3 regions of the Halobacillus sp. A1-3 genome follow, and region 3 is predicted to be linked to each of the others. Evidence: predicted binding sites of a transcription regulator. Region 3 holds the regulator's gene; each other region holds the start of a gene.
What was found. The regulator LexA, encoded in region 3, represses DNA repair genes until DNA is damaged. The targets are predictions, from matches to a motif close to CGAACATATGTTCG.
Positions count from the first base shown of each region.

Region 1: the regulator LexA is predicted to act here: its motif matches at 3,508-3,521, upstream of uvrB (excinuclease ABC subunit UvrB).
Region 2: the regulator LexA is predicted to act here: its motif matches at 3,496-3,509, upstream of ACRYKC_RS05205 (YhjD family protein).

Region 1 is NZ_JBPCEO010000005.1:91,650-97,921, reverse strand. It holds gene uvrA (excinuclease ABC subunit UvrA) at 1-1,451, opposite strand, end outside; gene uvrB (excinuclease ABC subunit UvrB) at 1,459-3,438, opposite strand; gene ACRYKC_RS10450 (peptide chain release factor 3) at 3,628-5,211, opposite strand; gene ACRYKC_RS10445 (DEAD/DEAH box helicase) at 5,533-6,272, shown strand, end outside.
Region 2 is NZ_JBPCEO010000002.1:463,668-469,939, reverse strand. It holds gene ACRYKC_RS05225 (fatty acid--CoA ligase family protein) at 1-469, shown strand, start outside; gene ACRYKC_RS05220 (hypothetical protein) at 574-1,515, shown strand; gene ACRYKC_RS05215 (DUF3939 domain-containing protein) at 1,836-2,300, opposite strand; gene ACRYKC_RS05210 (competence protein ComK) at 2,613-3,140, shown strand; gene ACRYKC_RS05205 (YhjD family protein) at 3,061-3,477, opposite strand; gene ACRYKC_RS05200 (TVP38/TMEM64 family protein) at 3,695-4,342, shown strand; gene lepB (signal peptidase I) at 4,397-4,939, shown strand; gene addB (helicase-exonuclease AddAB subunit AddB) at 5,074-6,272, shown strand, end outside.
Region 3 is NZ_JBPCEO010000004.1:174,914-181,185, forward strand. It holds gene hflX (GTPase HflX) at 1-259, shown strand, start outside; gene ACRYKC_RS08695 (methionine gamma-lyase family protein) at 286-1,557, shown strand; gene ACRYKC_RS08700 (MerR family transcriptional regulator) at 1,752-2,156, shown strand; gene glnA (type I glutamate--ammonia ligase) at 2,181-3,512, shown strand; gene ACRYKC_RS08710 (hypothetical protein) at 3,654-3,875, shown strand; gene ACRYKC_RS08715 (cold-shock protein) at 4,137-4,334, shown strand; gene lexA (transcriptional repressor LexA) at 4,440-5,063, opposite strand; gene ACRYKC_RS08725 (YneB family resolvase-like protein) at 5,388-6,071, shown strand; gene ACRYKC_RS08730 (DUF896 domain-containing protein) at 6,133-6,272, shown strand, end outside.

The sequences.
Region 1 (6,272 bases), on a different contig from region 3:
GCCGAGCGGGATAAAGTTAAATACTCCAGACCAACGTTTGCTAAGAAGCTCAAGCGTTCGCAAATTTCCTTTAAGATCATTCGGGCAATGGTTTCTTCTTTTTCCGTTAATTCAAGACTTTCAAAGAAATCTTTGGCTTCTGTAACGGAATAATCCGTTGTGTGACCAATGTGTTTACCGTTAATAAGAACCGCTAATGCCTCTTCATTCAAACGGTTTCCCTTACATTTTGGACAGGGCTTCTGAGCCATATATTTTTCCATTTGTTCACGAATATAATCAGAACTCGTCTCTCTGTAACGACGAGATATATTTGGAATGACCCCTTCAAAGTAAATTTCGTTTTCTCTTACTTTTCCAAAGTCATTTTCATAACGGAAATAGACTTTATCATTTCCACTTCCATAAAGTATTTTGTCCATCTGCTCTTTTGGCAGATCTTTGACAGGCTTGTTCATATCGATGCCGTAATGATCAGCAACACTTTTCAGCAGCTGTGGGTAATATTGAGAGCTTGTCGGTTCCCACGGAGCAATTGCATGTTCTTTTAACGAAAGTGTCCAATCGGGAATAACAAGGTCAAGATCCACTTCCAGCTGAGTCCCTAATCCATCACAGCGGCTGCACGCTCCGTATGGACTGTTGAATGAGAACATACGGGGTTCTAATTCGCTAACGGAAAACCCACATATCGGACAGGCATGGTGCTCACTGAACATCAGTTCTTCATCATTGATGACATCAACGATCGTATGGCCGCCTCCAAGATTCAATGCTGTTTCAATGGAATCAGATAGACGTCCTTCCACACCGTCTTTTACAACGATACGGTCAACAACAACTTCTATCGAGTGCTTTTTATTTTTATCAAGGTTTATTTCCTCGGAAATTTCACGCATCTCTCCATCGACACGTAGACGGATATATCCTTCTTTTTGAAGCTGCTCAAAAACCTTCACATGCTCTCCCTTTCGACCTGAAATGACAGGGGCAAGAATTTGAAGTTTTGTGCGCTCTGGATATTCCATAACTCTGTCGACCATTTGCTGGACCGTCTGAGAGCTGATTTCAACTCCATGCTTTGGACAGGTCGGCCGTCCGATACGGGCAAACAGTAAGCGCAAGTAATCGTAAATTTCTGTTACTGTTCCTACGGTAGACCTGGGGTTACGGCTCGTCGTTTTTTGGTCAATAGAAATGGCGGGTGATAACCCTTCGATTGAATCGACATCAGGCTTATCCATTTGACCCAGGAACTGACGGGCATAGGCACTCAATGATTCGACATAGCGCCGCTGCCCTTCCGCGTAAATCGTGTCAAATGCTAGAGAAGATTTTCCTGAGCCGGACAAGCCTGTCATGACCACCAGTTTATTTTTAGGAATATCGATATCGATATTTTTTAAGTTGTGTGCTCGGGCACCTTTGATACTGATATACTTACTGGCCATTGTACACTCATCCCTCCGCTTTTAATTCCAATAAAACATCTCGCAGTTCTGCCGCTCGTTCGAAATCGAGATCTCGAGCCGCTTGTTTCATTTCTGTTTCTAGATTGTCGATCATTTCCAGGCGTTCTTTCTTCGTCATCTCTGAAGGTCTCTTAGTTGTCTCATAATCTCCCTCTTCCTCAGCAACAGCTGTGGCCTTAATGACGTCCCGTACTTCCTTCCTGATGGTCTTAGGAGTAATGCCATGCTCTTCGTTATAAGCAATTTGCTTTTCGCGGCGACGGTATGTTTCGTCGATCGCAAACTGCATCGATTTTGTAATTTTATCTGCATACATGATGACTTTTCCATTTTCATTACGTGCAGCTCGTCCAATGGTTTGTATTAGGGAACGGTCAGAACGTAAGAATCCTTCTTTATCAGCATCCAAAATAGTAACTAACGACACTTCTGGTATATCAAGACCTTCTCTTAACAAGTTAATCCCGACAAGTACATCATATTTTCCAACACGGAGATCCCGTATAATTTCAATTCTCTCCAGTGTTTTAATTTCTGAGTGTAGATAAGCGACTTTGATTCCGAGTTCTTTTAAGTAATCCGTTAAATCCTCGGACATCTTCTTAGTCAACGTCGTGACTAATACGCGCTCACTTCTATCTTTTCGCTTATTGATTTCTCCGACAAGGTCGTCAATTTGGCCATGGATGGGTCGAACTTCAATTTCTGGATCCAACAAGCCAGTTGGTCGAATGATTTGTTCAGTCATTTTCGGTGTATGCTCTAATTCATAAGGCCCAGGGGTAGCAGATACGTAGGCCGCTTGATTAACTTTTGATTCGAACTCCGGAAATTGGAGAGGACGGTTATCCATCGCTGATGGCAGACGAAACCCGTGGTCAACGAGCACTTGTTTTCTCGCTCGGTCTCCATTGTACATCCCTCTTACTTGAGGAAGTGTAACATGCGATTCATCCACCATGACCAAGAAATCATCGGGGAAATAATCCAGCAGTGTATAGGGCGTTGCCCCTTCTTCCCGGAATGTCAAATGGCGTGAATAGTTCTCAATACCGGAACAGAACCCCATTTCCCTCATCATTTCTAAGTCATAGTTCGTTCTTTGTTCTATCCTCTGAGCTTCCAAAAGTTTATCCTGATCTTTAAGTTCTTTTACGCGAACTTCTAATTCTTTTTCGATATTCTTGATTGCTTTTTTCAACTTCTCTTCTCTAGTTACGAAGTGAGAAGCAGGGAATATTGCAACATGTTCTCTGTCTCCGACAATTTCACCTGTCAGGACATCAATCTCCCGAATTCGGTCAATTTCATCTCCAAAGAACTCCACACGTATCGCATGTTCTTCGCGGGATGCTGGAATAATTTCAACCGAATCCCCACGGACACGGAACGTACCGCGCTGAAAATCGATATCATTTCGTGCGTACTGGATGTCTACCAAATTCCTTAAAAGCTCGTCCCGGTCCTTTTCCATTCCAACTCGTATGGATAAAACTTGACTGCGGTATTCGTCGGGAGAACCTAAACCATAGATGCAGGACACACTGGCTACAATGATGACATCATTCCGTTCGAACAACGATGAAGTAGCCGAGTGGCGCAGTTTATCGATTTCATCATTAATGCTTGCATCTTTTTCTATAAATGTATCCGATGATGGTACATAAGCCTCAGGCTGATAATAGTCATAGTAACTGACAAAATACTCAACGGCATTGTTCGGAAAAAACTCCTTAAACTCACTATATAGCTGTCCAGCTAATGTTTTATTGTGGGCGATAATTAGAGTAGGTTTATTGACTTGCTGGATCACATTGGACATCGTAAACGTTTTTCCCGTTCCTGTTGCACCTAGAAGCGTCTGATGCCGCTCACCACGTTTAATTCCTTCAACCAATTCCTTGATCGCTTTCGGCTGATCACCTTGAGGTGAGAACTGTGAAACCAATTCAAATTTATTCTCCACGACGAAACCCTCCGTTCCTATCTCATTCAAGATTAGTTTACCACAATATATTACCATTCTAACATGAAACGAACAAACATTCGGTTTGCAATTCTTTTGGAAATTTTCGGGATTCAATCGGATATTAAGTACCGCTTTAAACCCTAAAAGAGAAACCACTACATGAAGGTGTAGTGGTTTCTCTTTTACTTATTCAAATGTCTGGTTATACTGGTTGACTTCAAACAAATCGGTAAGTTCAATATCTGGGTTTTTGTCGATGAACCAACGAAGTGAGAAATCATTTTTAAATAGGACAAGTGGATTGCCTTCTCTATCTTGCACTAGCATATTTCGCTCATCAAACAAGGATTCATCCACCTGATCCTGCCGCAACCAGCGAGGAATCCGTTCCCCAATCGAAGTCAGTTCTACTTCAACGTTATACTCATTCTTCATCCTATATTCGAATACTTCATATTGAAGTTCTCCGACAGCTCCGATGATATAATCTTCAAATCGATAGCGTTTAAACAGTTGAATTGCTCCTTCTTGGACAAGCTGTTCCAAACCTTTTTTAAATTGCTTCGACTTCATCACGTTCTTAGCGGTTACTTTTTTGAAAAGCTCTGGCGGGAACTGAGGAAGCTCATCATATTCAAAGTTGGATTTTCCTGTCACAATCGTGTCTCCAATGCGGTACACGTTAGGATCATAGATTCCGATAATATCCCCAGCATATCCTTCTTCTACTGTACCTCTTGAAGAAGCAACAAATTGCTGTGATTGAGCAAGTTTGAATGTTTTCCCTGTTCTTGAAAGGGTTACGTTCATCCCGCGCTCAAACTTACCAGAGCAGATCCGGACGAAAGCAATACGGTCACGGTGCTGCGGGTTCATATTCGCCTGAATTTTGAAAATAAACCCTGAAAACTCTTCGTGATCTGGAGATACGACTCCTTCAGTTGATTTTCTAGGTGCAGGCTCCGGTGCCATATCAATAAACGTATTAAAGAAGGTCTCGACTCCGAATGGAGCAAGGGCACTGCCGAAGAAGACTGGTGTCTGGTCGCCTTTCATCACCTTATCCATTGAGAAATTGTCACCCGCTTCCACTAAAAGCTCCATCTCTTCTTGAGCTTCCTGGAAGGTGGCGTTTTCGGTCAGCTCTGGATAGTCATCAAGCTGATCATAGGGAATGTACGTTTCTTCTTCATTTCCTGAGAAGTGAACAAACTTTTCATTGTTGCGGTCAAATACGCCAAGGAATCGTTTCCCCATTCCAGCCGGCCAAGTCATCGGGTACGTTTCAATATTAAGCGTTTCTTCGATTTCCTCCATCAATTCAAACGGATCGCGGCTTTCACGGTCCATTTTATTGATAAAAGTAAAAATCGGAATCCCGCGCATTTTACAAACTTTGAACAATTTCAATGTTTGAGCTTCAATCCCTTTTGTAGCATCGATGATCATGACTACGCTGTCTACGGCCGTAAGCGTACGGTACGTGTCTTCACTGAAATCTTCGTGACCGGGTGTATCTAAAATGTTTACCTGGTAACCCTTATAAGGAAAGTTCATCACACTGGATGTCACAGAAATTCCACGCTGCTTCTCAATTTCCATCCAGTCTGAAGTTGCAAACTTACCAGACTTCTTTCCTTTTACAGTTCCTGCTGAACGAATCAGGTTTCCGAACAAAAGCATTTTCTCTGTCATCGTTGTTTTCCCGGCGTCCGGGTGCGAAATAATGGCAAACGTTCTGCGCTTTTTCATTTCTTCCTGTATTTCCATCGTTATATCCTCCATCATTTTAAAATCGTTTATGAAAAGGTTCGGGGATATACGGATATCACATTGGACTCTTCACTCCATAAAAAAACCGCTCCCTCTCGAGCGAGCGGCTTCCTCGAATTTTCAAACTCATACTTTGAAAGTTAGCATAACCATAGCGTAAAATCAATCGTAAAAGGAATTTCTGCCACCTCAGGTCATCCATTATCTGGATGACCTGAGGTGGCAGAATCTGGATGACCTGAGGAGACATTTATAGGAAATCTTCACCTTTTCAAACCTGTTATAATAGAGAAAATACTGATAGTAAGGATGCCAGTTATGCAGACGTACTTGTTACAACCGAACGATATAAAGAAAATAACCGGTACTACATTTTATACTCGAGGCAAGCAATACTTTGAGGCCGGTAAAGTATACGGACTTTCCCATAATAGCGCCATTCGGTCGTGGCGAGCTGTCGTAGCGGGTACGCATGATTATGAAGTACGCGTCTTCTTTTTTGAGGATGACGATGTAGAAGCAACTTGCGAATGCGCTGCTTATAGTAAGTACTATACATGCAAGCATATTGCTGCCGTATTAATTGCAATCCGTGAGAAAGCTCTGGATGAAGTCGCACCAAAACTTGCGGACAAAGGACAGCGGGAACGATCTTCAACGACTAACAATGACCGATTATTTGCAATGCGTTTATTTGAGACGTTTCGTCAACGGCAGGAAAACCGAATGGCGAGTGATCTTAAAAAAACATTAGGAGTTCAGTACTTTCTTCACCTTCATACTTTACTAGGGACTAAAAGCTTAAGTATTGAAGTAAAACTAGGTGAGAACTATCCATATGTCATAAAAAACATTAGAGAACTTCTTGAACATATGGATCGTGAGCAGCCATACAGAATTTCTAAAAAATTCACTTACGATCCTGCTGAACATGTCATGAAGACAGAAGACAGAGCCATTTTTGACCTTCTCATTCATGCTTACGAGCAGGAACGTTTTTATGAACAGCAATGGAACATCTCCGAACAAAAAACAATAAGAATCCCGCCCGGCCTTGC
Region 2 (6,272 bases), on a different contig from region 3:
CGGTGAAGTTGGTGAACTGATCGTCAAAGGACCTAACGTGATGAAAGGATATTATAAGCTTCCAGAAGAAACCGCTGTAACGATCCGTGATGGCTGGCTATACACGGGAGACATGGCTCGTAAGGATGAGGAAGGGTATTTCTATATTGTAGATCGTAAGAAAGATATGATTCTAGTAGGTGGATACAATGTTTATCCTCGTGAAGTGGAGGAAGTACTCTATAATCATCCGGATGTAACGGAAGTAGCTGTAGTCGGCGCCCCGGACCCAGAGCTTGGCGAATCTGTTATCAGTTTTGTTGTCTCTAATAACCCTACGTTGACGGAAACAGAATTGATGGAGTACTGCCGTGAGCATTTAGCCAAATATAAACTTCCATCTCGTGTGGAATTCATGAGCGAATTGCCTAAAAATACGACAGGAAAGATTTTAAGGAAAAATTTACGCGAGCAGCTGGCACAGTCATAAAAAGTATAAGTTAGTCATTGAGCAATTCCGTTTCCATGGAATTGCTTATTTTTATGAAACGTCATAGCGGGAAGGCCCGTACATGTATTCAAGGAGGCGTTGAAATGATGAAAAGATTCCATGAACAGTTGACTGAAGTAAGAAAGCGTACGTTGTACCATGATCGACTTAAACGCGAGAGTGCTCAGCTAACAAAAGAGCTGGAAAACTTAAAAGAACAGGAGCAGAAATTCTTACATACCTTAGACCAAGAAAAAGAAGACTTAGAAAAGCTTGAAAGAATTAGCTTCACTAATTTATTTGCCACCTTATCTGGCAATAAGGTAGAACGAGTTGAAGAGGAAGAACGTGAAGTAGTGGAGGCGCGGATTAAATGGAGAGAAGCTTATCATTCTGTTCAGGAGATGGAACAGGAACTCCGAAGTTTAAGAGATCAGTTGAATCGTTTAGGTAACCCAGGCGAGGAATATGAGCGTCTGCTTCAACAAAAGAAAACATTTTTGGTTGAACAGGGGGACACAGATGGTCAGCGATTACTTGAGCTGTCAGAAAATCGCTCCGAGGTGCTGGCAGAAATTGAAGAAGTCGATGAAGCTCTATCTGCGGGGAAAAGAGCGGTGATCGCCTTGGGCGAAGCTTCGTCTTCCCTTGACAGCGCTGAAAATTGGGGCGCCCTTGATATGCTTGGTGGAGGGATGCTCACTACTGCTGTAAAGCATTCACGTGTAGATGACGCAAATTCAGCCGTTCATTCTGCGCAAAGATATTTGCGGAAGTTCGCAAGAGAGATTAATGATTTAGGTAACCATTATGATCTTAGGATAGAAATCTCGGGAGGAATGACGATTGCTGACTATTTTTTGGACGGATTGATTGTGGACTGGTTTGTACAAAATCGCATTCAAACTTCACAGGAAGAAGTCAGAAAAATGAGAAGTAAGACCCGTTCCGTCATTATGGACTTAGATTCATTGAGAGAGCAATTTGTAGGAGAACAAAAGAAGCTCGAGGATGAACAAAGAAGGATTTTGGAACCCTCTATATAAGAAGGATGTATGATGTCATAAACTAGAAATTTCGCAACCGCTTGCGGTCTTCCGCAAAATTTTTTCGGTGAAGGTCGAACATCTATATATTAAAATAGAAATAGATAAGCGGTGATGCTTATTGATCTCATTCCTATTTATGATCTGGTTGTCATAAATAGGTCAGTAATGAAAATTGCTGATGAGTGTATGGAGAAGTTTCTCCTCGTCTCGGAGAACTTTTTCAAAATTAATTCCCTCACTCAAAAGTTAACCAGTCGTCTCTTTTGGCCAATGCTCTTCGTGAGCATTGGCACTTTTTTTCTAAACTTTTCCACTGATTAATCAGGTTTTTGATAGGTGACCATGAATTCTTCTCTTGTCATATAATAATCCCGGTTTGGACGATTGGGTAACAACCCAAGCCTCTCCAGCTTATAATAATTTATCCGCTTAAAAGGATCATTGTCAATGACAGGCAGCTCCTGCGTCTCTTTCATGTAGTGGTCAACGGCCCTTTGGACTTGGTCAATTTCACGGGCTAAATCCTGGTCTTCTTCTTCAAACAATTCATAAGTCTCCCGCGACATGTAGTAGTTTTTCTCAGGGACGGCATGAAGGTAAGGGGAGAGCAGTTCATAATCCAACGTCAAATCCTCTTTGATTAGCACACTGAGAGGCACTTCGGAGGGTTTATCGTCTGCATAAGCATGCACGGCTTTGCGCACCTCATGAATGGATAAATCACGGACTTCCAAAGATTGCTCTTTATTTTTATGCTGTTGTTTTTTCTTACGTTTCCACACGGTTTTTTCCTCCTTTTAAGCATGAGTGAAATTCACAGGGGGTGTTCGACTTGAAAGATATTCAACCCGAACTCGAGTTTTTTACGCTTCTGAATCCGGACTTCGGTCGAGAGGAAAGGAAAGATACGGAAGAACTATTATCAAAATGGCAATAAATTAGCTTAATTGTAGTATATCAAAGTTGAAAAAATTGCACATTTTTAAAAAGTTTAGACTTTTTGTTCATCTTTTGGTAAATTGAAGAAGATAAGCGGCACGTTCTGCCTAAAGGAAGGGCTGCCGCCAATTAAATGGAAGGGATGTTGAAATTGGATGGAATACGCTCAAAAAAAAGAATATGAAATTAATCCCCAAACGATGGCTTTGATTGCAAAGTACGATGATCGTGGACAAGTCATCACTCAAGTGGTCGAACGAGGAAACCGTTTTGAAATTACTAAATGTCCAAGCCAGGTCGTCGATGATTCATGTCGTTACTTTGCCAGCAGTCTTGAAGGACGTATTTTAGGTACAAAGCAAGTGACAAGTTATACACACAAACCCCCGATTGTCATTTCTGAAGCAATGGGTATCTATTTCTTTCCTATCATCTCCCCGAAACGTAAAGAATGCTCCTGGGTCGCTCATAAGTACATTCGCTCTTATAAAGGCGAATCTGATCATACCACGACCATACAATTTTCCAATGGAGTTAACTTGAATCTGCCCGTATCTGTAGGAATGTTTGCCAACCAAGTGCAGCGTACCGCACATTTCCGAGTTATCCTTGAAGATCGTTTGAATGCTCAGCCTGAGGTTCAGGAGACTTCGAGCGAGAGGATTGCTGAGACTTTCTCATAAGCTCGAACAAAATAAGTTCCACTTTTTTCCTGATGGCCGGATTGAAATAGTTCCGCTTCTCTTCATAACCATGAGCCAGAAACAAGAAAGAGGTAAACGAGTCGTTCCTTCCTGACTCTATCACCTGCAGCTTCTGGCGATCCATTTGTAAGCGGAGATGTTTCCGCTCTTCTCTTGCCTCTAACTCCATTTTTCCCAACAGTTCCATGTACGGTTCTTTTATTTTAAACTTCCCCTGTTCAAAATGTTTTCTGTCCTGACGGATGACGGCGATAGCCATGGATAAAAATAAATAGCGGGAAGCAAGATCAAGTTCTTTCTGTTTTAAGTACCTCATGCTATTCTCCTCCATATACGAACGTGTGTTCTTGTTTGTATTATACCACGCTAGACGGGTGATTATGCAAGAGAATTTGGCGAAAGGCTAAAAATGGCAAAATGGGAAAGGATAGTTCTTAGAACAATGTATTAGTAGGCAGATGCATGGGTTTCGTTTAAAATAAAGGAAAAGCATACACTGGTTATCGGTGTGGGACAAGGAGCAGTCTCGCCTTATGTACTTATTATCCGTATCCATCGATCGTTGGAAAAGAATGGCTGAAAACGATCAATTATTTGAATACATTATCAATCAGTTGGAAAAGCTGGAAAGTTTCGGGCCGCTGCCCGGAATATTGTTTCCGATGCTGGAAGCTTTTTTACCGCTCTTGCCGCTCGTAGCGTTTGTACTGGCAAACTCAGTCGTCTACGGACTTTTTAAAGGTTTTCTGTATTCCTGGGCTGGGGCAGTCGTGGGAGCAATTATTGTGTTTCTAGTCATAAGAAGACTCGGTGACAAAAGGTTTTTCCGGTTTATCACAAAACACCGTCAGGTTCAGCGGGTCATGACCTGGGTAGAGGAGCATGGATTTGGTCCTTTGTTTATCCTTATGTGTTTTCCGTTTTCCCCTTCTTCAATCATCAACGTCGTATCGGGGCTATCAAAGGTAAGCAGGCAACAGTTCATCCTAGCTGTTTTATTAGGGAAATCGGTTATGATTTTCACAATAGCTTATGTCGGAAGCAGCATAGCCTCTTTTGCCCAAAACCCGGTAAAAGCGATTGTAGTAGGTATATGTATCCTTCTGTTTTGGATTCTAGGTAAATTTATAGAGAGACGAATCCATAACAAAGCGAAACGTCAAGCCTACACGAGTGATTAAGTTTAGTCTAGGACGGGTAAAATGTTGGTAGAACAAGACCTGGAGGATTAAACGATGAAAAAAAAATATCAAAAAGCCATACGAACCATTTTGTTCGCTCTGCTGCTGGCTTTTGTATTCCGATCCTTTATGTTCGCCAGCTATATCGTTGATGGTGAATCGATGGAACCGACCCTTTATGACGGCAATTTACTAATGGTCAATAAAGTTGTCTACGATTGGAAAGACATAGGAAGACAGGACGTTATTGTTTTCCACGCAAATGAAAAAGAAGATTATGTGAAACGAGTTATTGGAGTTAGTGGCGATGAAATAGAAATGAAGAATGATCAGCTCTATGTGAATGGGGAGCTGGTGGAGGAGCACTATCTAGATTCATTGCGACCAAACGATGGGCTGCCTTTCACACAAGATTTTTCATTAGAAGAAGTGACTGGAAAGAAAAAAGTTCCCGAGGGACAGCTGTTTGTCATGGGAGATAACCGCAGAGACAGTCTGGACAGCCGTTACTTTGGTTTTGTAAACATCGAGACGGTAGTCGGAAAAGTGGATGTCCGTTACTGGCCGTTCTCTCAAGTAGCTTTACAATTCAATTGAGGAAAATGGGACCGTCTTTAGGGCGGTTTTTTTTATGAAAAAAATAACAAATCCTACAAAAGCGTAAGCACCGACGATAAAGGTGAAAAATGATAAAATAGAAGATATGATTTAATAAAAAGGAGCGGAAGAATATGGGGATGCGTTTATTGCTCGGACGTTCCGGAGCAGGAAAAAGTACACGCTGTTTAGAAGAAATAGAGTCGGAACTGAAAGCGGATCCTAGAGGGAAGTCGATTGTTTATATCGTCCCTGACCAGATGACTTTTCAACAGGAATATGCTCTATTGAAGCGGGATGGAGTGGAAGGGTCGATTCGTGCTCAGGTGTTCAGTTTTTCCCGTTTAGCTTGGAGAGTACTTCAAGAAACGGGCGGGGGCACAAAGAAGTTCATCACCTCTACAGGAGTCCAAATGATACTAAGAAAAATAGTCGAAGAGAGGACTTCAGATTGGAGAGTGTTCCAAAAAGCAGTAGAAAAGCAAGGGTTCATAGAACAGCTGGAAGGGATGATCACAGAATTTAAACGATACAGGATCACCCCGGAAGACCTTCACGTTCAAATGAATGCCCTTGACCAGTTTGTTCATACAACTAGCCAAGAACAAGGGTTAAGGGATAAGCTGGATGATTTATCTTATATCTATGACCGACTTGTCGATTCTCTAAGAGAGCAGTACATAGATAGCGAAGATCAACTGAAGCTGCTCGCAAGTAAAATTCCAGAAGCTTCATTTTTAGAAGGGGCCGATATTTATATCGATGGCTTCCATAGCTTTACTCCTCAGGAATATGAAGTTATTGACGCTTTGGTAAGAAAAGTAAAGAATGTTCATGTGACGTTAACAACAGAAAAGCCAGAGAATGGTATGAATCCTGAGCTTGACTTGTTCCATGAAACAAAGGAAACCTATTTGAAACTGCAGGAACTTACCCTTGAGGCTGGAGAAAAGATTGATGAGGTTGAAGTTCTTGACCATACACAAGGACGTCTAAAGGGACGACCGGCTTTTTTACATTTAGAAAAGCACTTTGAAGAACGTCCTGCTCCTTCCTATGAAGGAGAAGTCCCGATCAAAGTGGCAGAGGCGGTCCACCCTCGGGCAGAAATTGAGGGGGTCGCTCAGGAAATCCTGAGGCTTGTTCGCGATGAAGGCTACCGCTTCAAGGATATGGCAATTTTAATGAGAGAGCCGGAGGTCTACCATAGTCTGATTGAAACTTTATTTGATGATTACAATATCCCGGTTTTCATTGATGAGAAACGAACGATGCTCAACCACCCTATGGTCGAGTTGATCCGTTCTGCTCTTGATGTCATAGACGGGAATTT
Region 3 (6,272 bases):
ACCAAATATCCATCCATCATTAACCGTCAGTGTTCATGATCGAATTGATATAAAACGCATTCTGGATAAAGTGGAAGGGGTATTAAAAGAAGAATGGCACGAATATGACCTATTCTTGCCAGCTTCAGATGGAAAGCTGCTACAGCAGTTTAAGAAATACAGCATGATTACATCTTTGCAATTTTTAGAAGAGAAAGAAGGGTATGCTCTTCATGGATTTATTCATCCAGAGCACCCACTAAAGCATCAGATTTTATAAGATTTCAAAAAGGCAGGAAAAGCACCGTGAATATACAAGAAGTTAAAAGACAAGCAGAAGAAGAAATTATTCATAAACACAAGGAAGTTAACCAAATCGTCGAGGTGAATCAGGCCAACGTTTTGAACGCTTTCCAAAAGTTGAGAGTGAGCGACTCCCATTTTAACCCAACGACAGGCTATGGTTATGATGACTTTGGGCGAGATACATTAGAAGATTTGTATGCGGAAATATTTAAAGCTGAAGATGCGCTCGTCCGCCCTCAGCTTATTTCTGGTACCCATGCCCTCACAACAGCCTTGTTCGGAGTCCTGAGACCGGGGGACGAGCTATTATACATTACTGGCGAGCCATATGACACGCTACACGAAGTGATTGGGAAAAAAGACGGTAAAGACACAGGATCGTTAAGAGATTTCGGAGTTTCATACAACTCGATTCCTTTAACAAAGGAAGGTTCGTTTAATGTCGGACGAATAAAAGAAATGATCTCTACTGAGACCAGGATTGTCGCTATCCAAAGATCGAAAGGGTATGATGATCGTCCCTCTTTTACTATCGAAGACATCTCTCAAATCATTAAGGAAGTGCGTCAAGTTAAATCGGATGCAGTGGTTTTCGTTGACAATTGCTACGGAGAGTTCGTAGAAACACGCGAACCTATCGAAGCTGGGGCAGATTTGATTGCTGGTTCGCTAATTAAAAATCCTGGTGGAGGTATTACCAGGATTGGAGGGTACATAGCAGGAAGAAAAGATCTAATTGAATTGTGCAGTTATCGTCTTACCGCTCCAGGTTTAGGTAAAGAAACAGGAGCAAGCCTGAACAGTTTGCAAGAAATGTATCAGGGGATCTTTTTGGCACCGCATGTAGTCGGTGAGGCCTTAAAAGGAGCCATTTTCACAGCGAAGTTTTTAGAGAAGTTAGGCTTTAATACGAACCCAGCATTTGATGCGAAAAGGACAGACCTGATTCAATCGGTCAATTTCGAAACAGCAGAACAGATGGTCCGCTTTTGTCAGGCGATTCAACAAGCTTCCCCTGTTAATTCTCATGTTCTCCCTCAGCCTAGTGCAATGCCTGGATATGAGGACGACGTCATAATGGCAGCAGGTACGTTCATCCAGGGAGCAAGTTTGGAATTAACGGCAGACGGGCCGATCCGTCCACCTTACACCGCTTTTGTTCAAGGTGGATTAACCTACGCCCATGTAAAAATTGCAGTTACCCAAGCAGTGACACAGTTGATTGAAGACAAGATATTCATCCCACATCGGGTAGATACTGAGATTTTCTGACAAGAAATGTCTCTCTACGCTTTGTATTATCCTGAATAAGATGATAAATATGCAATGAAACAGGTATTTCTTATCGATATCTGACTGAGGTTTTTTATTCTTATTTTATTATGTGAACATTTCTCACATATGTTGACATATCCCCTGTCTCACGTATAATTAAAGTATCATTCTTATGGGGAGGAGGCACATCGATGAGTGATGAAATTCGTCGTTCTATGCCGTTGTTCCCGATGGGGATTGTTCAATCTTTAACGGATCTTACTGCTCGCCAGATACGATATTATGAACAGCACGAGCTGATTTTTCCTGCGCGATCAGAAGGCAACCGCCGTATATTCTCGTTTAATGATGTCGATCGATTATTAGAAATTAAAGACCTCATTGACCAGGGAGTGAATATGGCGGGTATTAAGAAGGTTCTTAAGCTTAACGAGCAGCCGAAGAACGAAGCGTACGATGAAGAACAGGTTCATGAAGTTCATAATGAACTTTCTGAAAAAGAACTTCGCCGTATGCTCCAACAAGAACTATTCACCGCGGGACGACAAGGGAAATTAGGTATTCGGCAGGGAGAATTATCTAGGTTCTTCCATTAAATTATGTTGAGAGGGGAATATTGAATGGGTTTGACTAAAGAAGAAATCTACAAAAAAATTGATGAAGAAAACGTCCGGTTTATCCGACTGCAATTTACGGATATGCTCGGCACAATTAAAAACGTGGAAATCCCACTAAGCCAGTTAGATAAAGCACTAGAAGGAATGATGATGTTCGATGGATCGTCCATAGAAGGATTCGTGCGAATTGAAGAATCTGATATGTATCTTGTGCCAGACTTAGATACATTTGTCGTTTTCCCTTGGACATCGGAAAAAGGGAAAGTGGCCCGATTCATCTGTGACATTTACAACCCAGACAAGACTCCATTTGAAGGCTGTCCGCGTTATAATCTGAAGCGCAACATCAAAAAAATGGAGAAACTTGGATTTTCCGCCTTTAACATCGGAACAGAACCAGAATTTTTCTTGTTTAAGCTAGATGAAGCAGGCGACCCTACAATGGAATTGAATGATAAAGGCGGGTACTTCGACCTTGCTCCTACAGATCTAGGTGAAAATTGTCGCCGTGATATCGTTCTTGAACTAGAAGAAATGGGTTTTGAAATTGAAGCTTCTCACCACGAAGTAGCTCCAGGACAGCATGAGATTGACTTTAAATACTCCGATGCTGTGAAGCACTGTGATGATATTCAAACATTTAAATTAGTTGTTAAGACAATCGCACGTCAGCATGGATTGCATGCAACCTTTATGCCTAAGCCTCTATTTGGTGTGAATGGATCCGGAATGCACGCAAACATGTCATTATTCAATGAAGGCGGAAATGCTTTCTTCGATGAAAGTGGCAAGGAACAGCTTTCAGATGTAGCGTATCAGTTCACAGCTGGAATTATTAAACATGCGACGAACTTCACAGCAGTAACGAACCCTACAGTGAACTCATTTAAGCGTCTCGTTCCCGGGTATGAAGCCCCTTGTTATGTTGCTTGGTCCGGCCAAAACCGTAGTCCACTTGTACGTGTACCGACTTCTCGTGGTCTGAGCACGCGTATTGAGGTGCGAAGTGTTGACCCGGCAGCGAACCCATATATGGCGATGGCTGTGCTATTAGCTGCAGGACTTGATGGTGTGGAAAATAAACTCGATGCCCCTGCTCCTGTTGACCGCAACATCTATGTGATGGATAAAAAAGAGCGTGAAGCTCACGGTGTTAAAGACCTTCCAGCAACACTTTACGATGCCCTTGTAGAATTGCAGAAGGATCCGATTATGGTTGAAGCCCTCGGTGAGCACCTATTCGAGCATTTTATTGAAGCGAAAGAAATTGAATGGGATATGTTCCGTACGCAAGTCCATCCTTGGGAACGCGAACAATACTTACAAACGTATTAATGGATAGGAAAACCCTCGATTTTAAGGATCGAGGGTTTTTCATTTGCGAAAATTACTACATATTTCTAGTGTACAAAAAGACATCCACTCCATATAATAAATATAAGAACAAGTGTTCGTTTTATGGGAGGGGTGATACCAATGGGTAATTTAATGGTCCGTTCGAAAGAAGAAAATGAAAAAATTGATATTATTTATCTATCCAGCCAGGGGAAGCTTACTCAATGGATGATCCGAGTCATTGCTATTCGTGAGATTTACATTCTTGCCTATTGCTTCAATCGGAAGGAGGTGCGAGCGTTCCACACAGAAAATATTCTCTCTGCTTTTCCGATAACCAATACCAGAGGCGTAGGAGCATGACTTATTCGTTCACTTTATTCAAGTATTAGGGTGAGCCAAGTCTTTAACTTATCACTTAAACGCAAATAAATAAATTATTTTTGCCTGATTGCTTTCCAACTATTGACTCTTCTGGTGTATGTGATATAGTTAGAGTTAATTATTCTTGTTCGTTTACGAATGAAAGCAAAAGTAACTTTTAAGTCACTTTCGTCTTGAATGAATATGCAGAGCAATAATAGTAATACAATGTGGAAAAAGTTCCACGCAGGAGGTAACAACATGTTACAAGGTAATGTTAAATGGTTTAATGCAGAAAAAGGATTTGGATTTATCGAAGTAGAAGGTCAAGACGATGTATTCGTACACTTCTCTGCTATTCAAGGCGAAGGATTTAAAACTTTAGAAGAAAACGAAACTGTTACTTTTGAAATCGTTGAAGGTAACCGTGGACCACAAGCAGCTAACGTTCAAAAATAAGACGTTAAGTGTAAAAAAGAGACTCTCTTAGGAGAGTCTCTTTTTTTGTTTGGTATAATAAAGCCCATATTAATAAAACGAGACGAGCAGCGGCTCGTCTCATTTTTAATGTACAGTACGGTATAAACCAACCACTTTGCCAAGAATAGAAACATCATTAAGAATAATCGGATCCATGGTGGCATTTTCAGGCTGTAGACGAATGTGATTTTTTTCTTTAAAGAACCGCTTTACAGTAGCTTCTTCATCCTCTGTCATAGCAACGACAATATCACCATTCTGGGCTGTCTGCTGCTGTCTCACAACCACCATATCACCATCAAGAATACCGGCCTCAATCATACTTTCTCCTTGAACGATCAAGACAAAAGTATTGTCATCGGATCCAGCCAGCGTATCCGGCAGAGGAACATACTCCTCTATGTTTTCAACAGCCGTAATCGGCGTACCTGCCGTAACCTTACCAATAACCGGAGCATAGGCAGCCTCACTACGAGGAATACTATGATCTTCTTCCAATTCTATCACTTCAATCGCGCGAGGCTTCGTAGGGTCCCTGCGGATGTATCCTTTTTTCTCTAGTCTTGATAGATGTCCATGGACTGTAGAGCTGGATGCTAGACCCACAGACTGACCAATTTCCCGAACAGAGGGAGGATAACCTTTCAATAGTACTTGTTCTTTAATAAAATCTAGTATTTCTTGCTGCCGCTTCGAAAGTTTGCTCATAGATTGCCACCTCGTACATAGGATTATAGTAACCACATTGTACCATGCCTATATTTAAAATACAAACAAGCGTTCGAAAAAACGGTTGACAAGAACCTGTGTTCGTATATAATTAAAATTAACCAAACGCGAACATAAGTTCTTAAGAACGTAGGTTCTCAAAAAATGGAGGGTTTTAAATGTTTAACAAACTATCAAAGCTTGATCTCACGTATCTAGTATTATTCGTAGCGAGTTTAGCGTTTTTATACTTTTCTATGGTCACGACAGGATAGTTTGTAATATCCTTGTTAAAGTAACTTTAGAAGAGGGAGACCAGACATTATGAGAGTCGTTCTATATTGTCGAGTAAGTACAGAAAAGGAAGCTCAGGTATCTTCTTTGAAGAGACAAAGAGCTGAATTGATGCGTATGGCCGAGCATCATGAAATGGAAATTGTAGATTGTATAGAGGAACAGGCAAGCGGCTATGAGATCGAACGGGAAGGTATTTTCCGCTTGCTTGAATACTTTTCCAATCGTAGCGCTGATGCCCTTCTCATTCAGGACGAAACAAGGCTTGGAAGAGGGAATACGAAGATTGCTTTATTCCATCAATTAAATAAACTTAACGTTCGGATTTATTCGTTGTCTCATGAAGGTGAATTGGAAATTTCAGAGTCAGATTCGATGGTTCTCCAAATTGTAGGTATTGTTGAAGAATATCAAAGGAAAATACATAATATGAAAATCCGAAGAGGAATGAAGAAAGCTGTGGAAGATGGATACAACCCAGCTGAGAATCTCTCAAATAAAGACATGGCCTCGGGGAGAGAGAGGATTGAATTTCCTATTGAGGAAGTCATTCGCTTACGCCGTAACAAGTTGACTTTCAAAGACATTGCGTCAACTCTAAGAGGAGTGGGCTACGATGTATCGAAAGCCACCGTTCACCGCAGGTATCAGGAATACGTATCACTTGAAAAACAAAGTCAATCAAGTTACGATAATGTAGACAAGGGTGAATAGCCTCTTGTCTTTTTCTTGTCTTAACGACATTAACCCACATTAAGAAAGCGGGGTATTAACTATGCTATCGAAAGATAAAATCAATCGTATAAATGAACTAGCTAATAAATCAAAAAAAGAAGAGCTTACGAAAGCTGAGAAAGATGAGCAGCAAAAGCTTCGTCAGGAATATTTGAAGAATGCTCGTAAATCATTCAAAAA